Regions from separate parts of the Streptomyces sp. NPDC056738 genome, predicted to be linked through region 1. Evidence: riboswitches for the same ligand, from Rfam matches in the RefSeq annotation. Region 1 holds a riboswitch; the other holds the start of a gene.
The links. Region 1 has a riboswitch for cyclic di-AMP ahead of ACFRIC_RS11150 (M23 family metallopeptidase). Riboswitches for the same ligand answer to the same signal wherever they lie in the genome.

Region 1 (5,156 bases):
TCATGATCGAAGGGGGCGGCAAGGTCCACACCCAGCTCGTGGGCGAGCAGCTCGCCGACGAACTGCAGCTCGCCGTCGCCCCCCTCTTCGTCGGGCAGCCGGACGCGCCGCGGCTGTTCGGGACCGGGGCGTACCCGCCGGGCCGGATGCGGCTGGTGGAGACCCGGCCCGTCGGCGACGTCGTCCTCATCCGGTACGTCCCCACCGCGCCCGGCACCGGCTCGCTCGCCTCCGCCGCCGACCGCCGATGGCTGGAGCTCGCCTGCGAGCTGGCGGAACTGTGCCCGCCCTCCAAGACGGCGTTCAGCGTGGGCGCCGTGGTGGTCGCCGCCGACGGCACCGAGCTGGCCCGCGGCCACTCCCGCGAGGGCGGGGACCCCGTCGTGCACGCCGAGGAGGCCGCCCTCGCCAAGATCGACCCGGTCGATCCCCGGCTGGCCGGCGCCACCGTCTACAGCAGCCTGGAACCGTGCGCCCACCGGGCCTCCCGGCCCGCCCCCTGTGCCCGGCTCATCCTCGACGCCGGTGTGCGGCGGGTCGTCACCGCCTGGCGCGAGCCCGACACCTTCGTCACGGACGCCGACGGGAACGGGCTCCTCGCCGCAGCGGGCGCCGAGGTCGTCGTCCTGCCCGAGTACGCGGACCGCGCCGAGGCCCCCAACCGGCATCTGGCGGGGGGGTAGGGAGCACCTCCCGCGCCGCGCGAGGGGCTGGTTTAAACGGGTGTGCTTCGGGTCCCGCGGATGGCGTACACTGGTCTTAACGACGCGGGGTGGAGCAGCTCGGTAGCTCGCTGGGCTCATAACCCAGAGGTCGCAGGTTCAAATCCTGTCCCCGCTACTGAAGGCCAAGGGCCGGAACTCGGATTCACGAGTTCCGGCCCTTGGTGTTTCGTCCTTCTCTCTTTCTCGTTCTTCGTCCCGCCGAATTCCCCGTCCGGTTCCGTTCCGGCCGGCGGAGCCTTGCTCCCCCGGTCGGGCCACAGGGGTCGCCCGCCGCCCCCGCACCGGTTCTTCTGGACGGGTGGGGCAGCCAGGAGGTGAGCGGCGGACCGGACAGTTCCATGACCGGGCCGGCCGGCCCTCCCGCGGCGCCCACGAGCCCGGCGGCGTCCCGTCGCCCGGTCCGGCGGGAGTGGACCCGCGCCGGATCGTGTGGACACGCTCCTTCGTCCGGGCCCTGCCCGTCCTGCTCGTCGCCGCCGGGATCGTCTACGACTACTTCACCCCGTCGGAATTCACCGCGACCCCCCTGTTCGCGGCCGCGCCCCTGGTCGCCGCGCCCCTCTTCTCGCTGCGCGGGACCGTTCTCGCCGGCGTCCTCGCCGTGGGCGCGGTGCTCGTGACGCACTGTGTGCTCGACATCGTCCTCCAGGTCGACGCGGTCACCGAGGTGGTCACCGTCGCGATGGCCGCCGTCCTCGCCGTGCTCATCAACAGCGTCGTCCGGCGCGGCGACGAGCGGCTCGCCTCCGTCCGGGAGATCGCCGAGTTCGCGCAGCGCGCCGTGCTGCCCGAACCCGAGGCGCTGATCGCCGGTCTCGAGGTGGCGGCCCGGTACGAGGCGGCGCAGGAGGACGCGTTCATCGGCGGGGACCTGTACGCCGTACAGGACTCCCCGTACGGCGTGCGGCTGATCGTCGGGGACGTGCGCGGCAAGGGGATGACCGCGGTGGCCACCGTCGCGACGGTGGTCGGTGCGTTCGGTGAGGCGGCCGAGCGGGAGACGGCCCTGGAGGGCGTCGCGGAGCGCCTGGAGCGGGCGCTGACGCGGGCGGGCACCCGGCGCGACAGCGTCGACGCGGTCGAGGGGTTCACGACCGCCGTCCTCGCCGAGATCCCGCCGGGCGAGGACGTCGTACGCGTCGTCAACCGCGGCCATCCGCCGCCCCTGCTGCTGCATGCCGACGGCACGCTCCGCACCCTCTCCGCCGAGTCCTTCGCGCTGCCCCTGGGGATGAGTGAACTGGGGAGCCTGCCCGCCCCGACGCTGCGGGAGGGGTTTCCGCGCGGGGCGACGCTGCTCCTGCACACCGACGGACTGTCCGAGGCCCGCGACGCGCGGGGGAGGTTCTTCGATCCGGCCGCCTGGCTGGCCGGACGGGTCTTTCCCGGTCCCGACGCGCTGCTGACCGCCCTCTTCGACGCGGCCCGCGAGCACACGGGCGGCCCGCTGACGGACGACTTGGCGCTGCTCGCCGTCCGGCGTCACGAAAAGTGACGGGACTGTCTCCCTCCGCATAACGACTGACATACCGTCAGGGAAATCCGTGCAAGCGGCACGCGGTCAACTCGCCCGTTTTTCATCGTTCATGACCCCAAAGTCCTGGCCAAGAGGCGTTAATGATCAGTCGGAACGGCTTGGAATTCGGTGGCCGGGTCTATTAACGTTCGATAACGCAGCGCGGTCGTCACAACCGTCACAAGAGGCGGCTCCGTGCGCACGCGCCGAATCCCGCAAGGGAACCGGGGAACCAACTCGTGGGGTGAATCGAGCGTATTCCGCCGTCGATGCACGGTGGCCGTACGCGCGTAGGAGACCTTCCTGCTCCGAACCCGTCAGCTAACCCGGTAGGCGGCAAGGAAGGAAAGGAGTGCGCCCACGTGGCGTCCAACCGGCCCGCTCAGCCAACCTCGTTCGCGCCGAACGAAGCCCACACCTTCGGCTACGGCAAGGACGACGGTCCCTGGGAGGAGTGGAACCCCACCGAGGATTCCCTCGCTCCCGTCCGCGGCCGGCACCGCACGGGCAAGCAGCGCGGCGGAGGACTCGCCCGCAGCTCCACGGTTCTCGGCGTCGGAGTCATAGCCGCCGTCGGCGGTGGCGGCATCGCCAGCGCCGCTCCGGGCAAGGCGCCCGTCTCGATCTCACTGCCCGACCTGTCGTCGGTCACCGCGTCGGCCAAGGCCCTGATCTCGGACGGCGGATCCAGCGCCACCCCCAAGGGTTCCACGACTCCGCTCACCAGCGCCGGCCTGACCAGCGCCGACACGGCGCAGGGAAGCTCCGACGCCGGTGAGGCGCTGCGCGACCGCATCATGGCGCAGGCCCAGTCGCAGCAGAACCAGGCCGACACCGCCACGCAGAAGGCCGCCCAGACCGCCGCCGCGCAGAAGGCCGTACAGGCCGCCGCCAAGCAGCAGGACGAGGCCGAGGCCAAGGAAGCCGCCGCGAAGAAGAAGGCGGAGGAGGCGGCCAAGCAGAAGGCCGAGGCCGAGCGCCTCGCCGAGCTCGCCAAGAGCTACTCGCTGCCGACCTCCTCGTACACGCTGACCTCGCGCTTCGGTGAGGCCGGCTCCATGTGGTCCTCCGGCTACCACACCGGACTCGACTTCGCGGCGCCCACCGGCACGCTGATCAAGGCGATCCACAGCGGCACCATCACCGAGGCCGGCTGGGCCGGCGCGTACGGCTACCGCACGATCCTCACCCTCGACGACGGCACGGAACTCTGGTTCTGCCACCAGTCGTCGATCAGCGTCACCGTCGGCCAGAAGGTCGCCACCGGTGACGTCATCGGACGCGTGGGCGCGACGGGCAACGTCACCGGGCCGCACCTGCACCTCGAAGTGCACCCCGGCGGCGCCGCCACCGGCATCGACCCGATGGCCTGGCTCCAGAGCAAGGGCCTCAACCCCTGATCCCCGATCTCCGGCAGCCCTGACGTCAACCCCCCCGGCGTCAGGGCTGTCGGCCGTCCGGACGCGGACGGCGGCACGCACCGGAACGGTGAGTGTGGAATACACGCATCCGGTACGGGCGTTGTCGCCTTACATGACTTCCCTTCGCAAGCTCGGTTCGTCCGACCTCGAGGTCTTCCCGCTCTCCCTCGGGGGCAACGTCTTCGGCTGGACGGCCGACGAGACCCGGTCCTTCGCCGTGCTCGACGCCTACGCCGCCGCCGGAGGCAACTTCCTCGACACGGCCGACTCCTACTCCGCCTGGGTCGAGGGCAACGAGGGCGGCGAGTCCGAGACCGTCATCGGCAAGTGGCTGAAGAGCCGCGGCAACCGCGCCGACATCGTGGTCGCCACCAAGGTCAGCCAGCACCCCGCGTACCCGGGACTGTCCGGTGCCAACATCAAGGCCGCGGCCGACGCGTCGCTGCGCCGCCTGGGCACCGACCACATCGACCTCTACTACACGCACTTCGACAAGCCGGAAGTGCCCGTCGAGGAGATCATCGGCGCCCTCGACGAGCTGGTGAAGGCCGGGAAGGTGCGGCACATCGCCGCCTCCAACATCTCCCCGGAGCGGCTTCGGGAGTCCCTGGAGTTCTCCGACCGCGAGGGCCTCGCCCGGTACGTCGCGCTCCAGCCCCACTACAACCTGGTCTCGCGCGACACCTACGAGGGCGCCCTCCAGGAGGTCGCCTCCCAGGCCGGGCTGGCGGCCGTCCCGTACTTCGCGCTCGCGGCCGGCTTCCTCACCGGCAAGTACCGCCCCGGCAACACCGTCGACTCGCCCCGGGCGGCCGGCGCGGCCAAGCATCTCGGCACGGAACGCGGGCCGCGGGTCCTCGCCGCCCTCGACGAGATCGCGGCCGCCCACTACGTCGCCGTCCCGACCGTCGCCCTCGCCTGGCTGGCCGCACAGCCGACGGTCGCCGCGCCGATCGCCTCCGCCCGCACGGTGGAGCAGCTTCCCGCCCTGCTCGGCGTCGCGGACCTGGCGCTCACGGACGACGAACTGACGCGCCTGTCGCAGGCCTCGGCCTGACAGCCGGACCGTCGGCGCGGGGCCCCGGTGACGTCCACCGGGGCCCCGCGCCGTGACCGTCCCGCGCTACGAGCCGTACGGGTTGTACGCCGGGTACGGGGCCGGCGCGGACGCCTGGGCCGGCCACCCGTACGGCCGCGCGGGCTGGGGAACGTACCCGTACCCCTGGGGCGGCCAGGGCGGTGGCACGGGCAGCGGAGCCATGGCGCGGGCCGCGTAGGCGAGAGCCGGACGGGCGATCTCCCGGCGGCGCCACAGCTCCTCCAGCAACTCGCGCTCCCGTACGACGAAGTCGGCGCCCGCACGGCCCCGGCGCCCCCGGTGGCGCAGGAACGCCAGCGAGGTCGCGTACGCCTCGTACTCCGCCACCGAGCGGGCCGCGCCCTTCCCGAAGTGGTGTCCGGCGTACTCGCGCGCGAGCTGCCGCGCCCGCATCG
Region 2 (5,156 bases), on a different contig from region 1:
CCTTCGAGAAGCTCACCGCGCTCTCGTACCCCGAGGGCCACCCGTACCACCACACCCCGATCGGGTCGATGGCGGACCTGGACGCGGCCACCCTGGAGGACGCCCGCGCGTTCTTCCGCACCAACTACGCGCCCAACAACGCGGTCCTGTCGGTCGTCGGCGACATCGACCCGGAGCAGACGCTCGCCTGGGTCGAGAAGTACTTCGGCTCCATCCCCGGGCACGACGGCAAGCCCGCCCCGCGGGACGGCTCGCTGCCCGACGTCATCGGCGAGCAGATCCGTGAGGTCGTCGAGGAGGACGTCCCGGCGCGCGCCCTGATGGCCGCCTACCGCCTCCCGGAGGACGGCACGCGCGCGTGCGACGCGGCCGACCTGGCGCTCACCGTCCTCGGCGGCGGCGAGTCCTCCCGGCTCTACAACCGGCTCGTACGCCGTGACCGCACCGCCGTCGCTGCGGGGTTCGGCCTGCTGCGGCTCGCCGGAGCGCCCTCCCTGGGATGGCTGGACGTGAAGACGTCCGGCGACGTCGAGGTCCCGGTCATCGAGGCAGCCGTCGACGAGGAGCTCGCCCGGTTCGCCGAGGAGGGCCCCACGGCAGAGGAAATGGAGCGCGCCCAGGCCCAGTTGGAGCGCGAGTGGCTCGACCGGCTCGGTACCGTCGCAGGCCGCGCCGACGAACTGTGCCGGTACGCCGTCCTGTTCGGCGACCCGCAGCTCGCCCTGACCGCCGTGCAGCGCGTCCTGGACGTCACGGCGGAAGAGGTCCAGGAGGCCGCCAAGGCCCGCCTGCGCCCCGACAACCGCGCGGTGCTCGTCTACGAACCCACCACAGCCGAAGCCGCCGAGGCGGCCGACTCCGCCGACGAGACCGACGAGGAGGCGGCGAAGTGACCGAGCTCGCCACCATGGACTTCCACCCGCGGCCCCAGGCCGGACAGCCGAAGCCGTGGGCGTTCCCCGCCCCCGAGCGCGGCGCCCTGGACAACGGTCTGACCGTGCTGCGCTGCCACCGCCCCGGCCAGCAGGTCGTCGCCGTCGAGGTGATCCTCGCCGCGCCGCTGGACGCCGAGCCGGCGGGCCTGGACGGCATCGCCACGATCATGGCGCGCGCCTTCTCCGAGGGCACCGACAAGCACTCGGCCGAGGACTTCGCCGCCGAGCTGGAGCGCTGCGGCGCCACGCTCGACGCGCACGCCGACCACCCCGGCGTACGCCTGTCCCTCGAAGTGCCCGTCTCGCGTCTGGCCAAGGCCCTCGGCCTGCTCGCCGACGCCCTGCGGGCCCCCGCGTTCGCGGACAGCGAGGTCGAGCGGCTGGTGACCAACCGGCTGGACGAGATCCCGCACGAGACGGCCAACCCGGCCCGTCGCGCGGCCAAGGAACTCTCCAAGGAACTGTTCCCGGCGACCGCGCGGATGTCGCGCCCCCGCCAGGGCACCGAGGAGACCGTCCGCAACATCGACGCGTCGGGTGTGCGCGCCTTCTACGAGAGGCACGTCCGCCCCGCCACGGCCACCGCGGTCGTCGTCGGCGACCTGACCGGTCTCGACCTCGACGAACTGCTCGCCGACACCCTCGGCTCCTGGACCGGCTCGTCCGCCGAACCGCGTCCCGTGCCGCCGGTGAGCGCCGACGACACCGGCCGCGTGATCATCGTCGACCGCCCCGGAGCCGTCCAGACGCAGCTCCTCATCGGCCGGGTCGGCGCCGACCGGCACGACCGCGTGTGGCCCGCCCAGGTCCTCGGCACCTACTGCCTCGGCGGCACCCTCACCTCGCGCCTGGACCGCGTCCTGCGCGAGGAGAAGGGCTACACCTACGGTGTGCGGGCGTTCGGGCAGGTCCTTCGCTCCGCGCCGGACGGCACGGGCGCCGCGATGCTCGCCATCAGCGGTTCCGTCGACACCCCCAACACCGGCCCGGCGCTCGACGACCTGTGGAAGGTGCTGCGCACCCTCGCGGCCGAGGGCCTGACGGACACCGAGCGCGACGTCGCCGTGCAGAACCTGGTGGGTGTCGCGCCCCTCAAGTTCGAGACCGCCGCGGCCGTCGCGAGCACGCTCGCGGACCAGGTCGAGCAGCACCTGCCGGACGACTACCAGGCGACGCTCTACCGGCAACTGGCCGCCACCGGCACCGTGGAGGCCACCGCGGCGGCCGTGAGCGCCTTCCCGACGGACCGTCTGGTGACCGTCCTGGTCGGCGACGCGGCACAGATCGCGGACCCGGTCAGGGCCCTCGGAATCGGTGAAGTCACCGTGGTGGCAGCCGAGTAGGACCCGTGGGACGGAAGAGGGCCCTGACGGCTGAAGAGCCGTCAGGGCCCTTCTCTTTCCGGACTCCGGTCCCAAGATGTCCGTATTCGTACGGCGGTTGCCCTTCTGCCCTGTGGGATGCGTTACAAAAATCGTGATCCGTTTGTTGTTCGAAAGACACCCCGTTTAGCGTCGGGGCGGCTGTTCGTCACGCAGTGCGCCGCGCCCGCGGCACCGGACAGCCATCGCCGAGTCCCCGAGACGCGAGTCAGGGGAGCCGGGGACCCACGCAGTCCCTGGGGTGAATCGGACGCCCTCTTCGGAGGGGGCCCGTAGGAGACCTTCCTGCTCCGAACCCGTCAGCTAACCCGGTAGGCGAGAGGGAAGGAAAGGATCAGCCCCTACATGGCGTTCACCTGTGGCACCGGCAAGCATCGTCGTACGAGCAGCCGGGTGCACAGCACCACCACGACCGCTGTCGGGGTCGCGGCGCTCACCACCACCGGCGTGATCGGAACCCTGGCCGCCCCCGCGTTCGCCGCGGAAGCCTCCGTCGAGCAGACCGGGCTCACCCAGGCCGTCACCCTGAACGACACGGTCGCCGACCAGATCGACGCCCAGGCCTTCGCACAGCAGCGCGCCGCCGACGAGGCCGCCGCGCGCAAGCAGGCCGAGCAGACCGCGCGCAAGCAGGCCGCGGAGCAGGCATCCAAGCTCCGCGAGGCCAAGGAGCGCGCCGCCCGCGAGGCCGAGCGCAAGCGCCTGAACACGTTCGTCATGCCGATCACGGGTTCGTACGTCTCCACCGGCTACCAGGCCAGCAGCGCCCTCTGGTCCTCCGGCAGCCACACCGGCGTCGACTTCCACGCCGCCTCCGGCACCTCGGTCCACGCCGTCGGCTCCGGCACGGTGGTCACGGCCGGCTGGGGCGGCGCCTACGGCAATCAAGTCGTGATCAAGATGCACGACGGCACGTACACCATGTACGGCCACCTGTCGTCCATCGGGGTGTCCGTGGGGCAGGCCGTCACCCCGGGGCAGCAGATCGGCCTCTCCGGGGACACCGGCAACACCACGGGACCGCACCTCCACTTCGAGGCCCGTACGACCGCCGAGTACGGCTCGGACATCGACCCGGTCGCCTACCTGCGCTCGCACGGCGTCAACGTCTGACGAACGCTTTGCGGCTTCCCCGCCGTTTTCGATGCCCCGGCTCACCGAGCCGGGGCATCGTCGTTTCCGGACGTCGTCTGTCCAAAAAATATCCATGGATTCAGGCCCGCCATCGGAAATTCAGGCTTCCTGCAATAGAGTCACTGAACAAGCGTCAATCGACGGCGTTTCACGGGGATTAAAGCGGAGGTCGGTCATGCGTATTCCGGCACACTCGGTGTGCACGGCGATCCGTGACGACATCGTCGCGGGTGTCTACGAGCGCGGCGGCCGGCTCACCGAGGAACTGCTCGCGCGCCGTTACGGCGTCTCGCGCGTCCCCGTGCGCGAGGCCCTGCGCACGCTGGAGGCCGAGGGCTTCGTGGTCACCCGCCGGCACGCGGGCGCCTGTGTCGCGGAGCCCACGGAGCTGGAGGCGGCGGACCTCCTGGAGATGCGCATGCTGCTGGAGCCGCTGGGGGCCGCGCGGGCCGCACAGCGGCGCACGGAGGCCCATCTCAAGGTGCTGCGGGGTCTGGTCAGGCTCGGGCAGGAGCGCTCCAGGCGAGGCCACAGCGAGGATCTGCGCTCGCTGGGCGGCTGGTTCCACGAGACGCTGGCGCAGGCGTCCGGCAGCCCCGCGCTGACCTCGACGCTCGCCCAGCTCCGCCACAAGATCGCCTGGATGTACTCGGTGGAGGCGCCGGCCGACCCCGCGGAGTCCTGGGCGGAGCACGGCGGCATCGTGGACGCGGTGGCCCGCGGGGACAGTGAGCGGGCCCGCGCGATCACGGCCCTGCACACCGAGCGCGCCAGCGCCGCGCACCGGCTCCGATTCCCCGGAGGCGAGCGGGCGGACCGTGTGAGAACTTCGCAACATCCCGTAAACATGACGGGCCCGCGTCTTTAACACAGGCGCCGTATACAAAGAGGGATATTCGGTGGGGGCTCATTTCTGATGCCCTTTTATTCGCGTGCCCTGAATTCCGGTGCGCGTCATTCCCGTGGTCGCGGCGCGAGGCGGGCGTGACACCTGGGGAATGTGCGGGGGAGCCCACGGAAAACGGCCGAGCCGCGCCACCCGAAGAAAGGGTGGCGCGGCTCGGCCGTGCGTGTCCGACTGCCCGGGGGCGGTCTCAGACGGTCTCGGGGAGCTCGTCGAGCCCCTCGGCGACCAGCTTCGCCAGACGGTCGAGGGCGACCTCCGCACCGTCGGCGTCCGACGTGAGGACGATCTCCTCGCCGCCCTGGGCGCCCAGGCCGAGGACCGCGAGCATGGAGGCCGCGTTGACGGGGTCGCCGTCGGCCTTGGCGATCGTCACGGGAATGCCGGAAGCCGTGGCGGCCCGGACGAAGATGGAGGCGGGCCGGGCGTGGAGGCCCTCGGTCCAGCCGACGTTGACGCGGCGCTCAGCCATGAGATGCTGCCCTTCGGGTGTTCAGGGTTGTCTAGACCATTGTTCCATATCGCGAGGTGTGCCCGGACGGACCCGGGAGCCACCCGCCGCGGTGCCGGACGAAGACCCGCTCCGAGGCCCGTCACCCTCAGACTGCCCCGCGCCGTTGTCGTACGCGAGCCGTACTCTGGGGCCCATGCAGACCTCGTCGGACCGGCACGAGTACCCAGCCCACTGGGAGGCCGACGTGGTGCTGCGCGACGGCGGCACCGCACGCATCAGGCCCATCACCGTCGACGACGCCGAGCGCCTGGTCAGCTTCTACGAGCAGGTCTCGGACGAGTCGAAGT

Region 2: another riboswitch for cyclic di-AMP. It lies ahead of ACFRIC_RS34210 (M23 family metallopeptidase); the one in region 1 lies ahead of ACFRIC_RS11150 (M23 family metallopeptidase).

The regions. Positions count from the first base shown of each region.
Region 1 is NZ_JBHTZF010000004.1:22,060-27,215, reverse strand. Features, by position in the region: gene ACFRIC_RS11165 (dihydrofolate reductase family protein) at 1-683, shown strand, start outside; tRNA gene ACFRIC_RS11160 (tRNA-Met) at 767-840, shown strand; gene ACFRIC_RS11155 (PP2C family protein-serine/threonine phosphatase) at 1,024-2,220, shown strand; cyclic di-AMP (ydaO/yuaA leader) riboswitch at 2,436-2,592, shown strand; gene ACFRIC_RS11150 (M23 family metallopeptidase) at 2,604-3,641, shown strand; gene ACFRIC_RS11145 (aldo/keto reductase) at 3,775-4,719, shown strand; gene ACFRIC_RS11140 (PrsW family intramembrane metalloprotease) at 4,786-5,156, opposite strand, start outside.
Region 2 is NZ_JBHTZF010000016.1:27,779-32,934, reverse strand. Features, by position in the region: gene ACFRIC_RS34220 (M16 family metallopeptidase) at 1-893, shown strand, start outside; gene ACFRIC_RS34215 (M16 family metallopeptidase) at 890-2,278, shown strand; cyclic di-AMP (ydaO/yuaA leader) riboswitch at 2,494-2,650, shown strand; gene ACFRIC_RS34210 (M23 family metallopeptidase) at 2,663-3,430, shown strand; gene ACFRIC_RS34205 (GntR family transcriptional regulator) at 3,627-4,319, shown strand; gene ACFRIC_RS34200 (HPr family phosphocarrier protein) at 4,546-4,827, opposite strand; gene ACFRIC_RS34195 (GNAT family N-acetyltransferase) at 5,003-5,156, shown strand, end outside.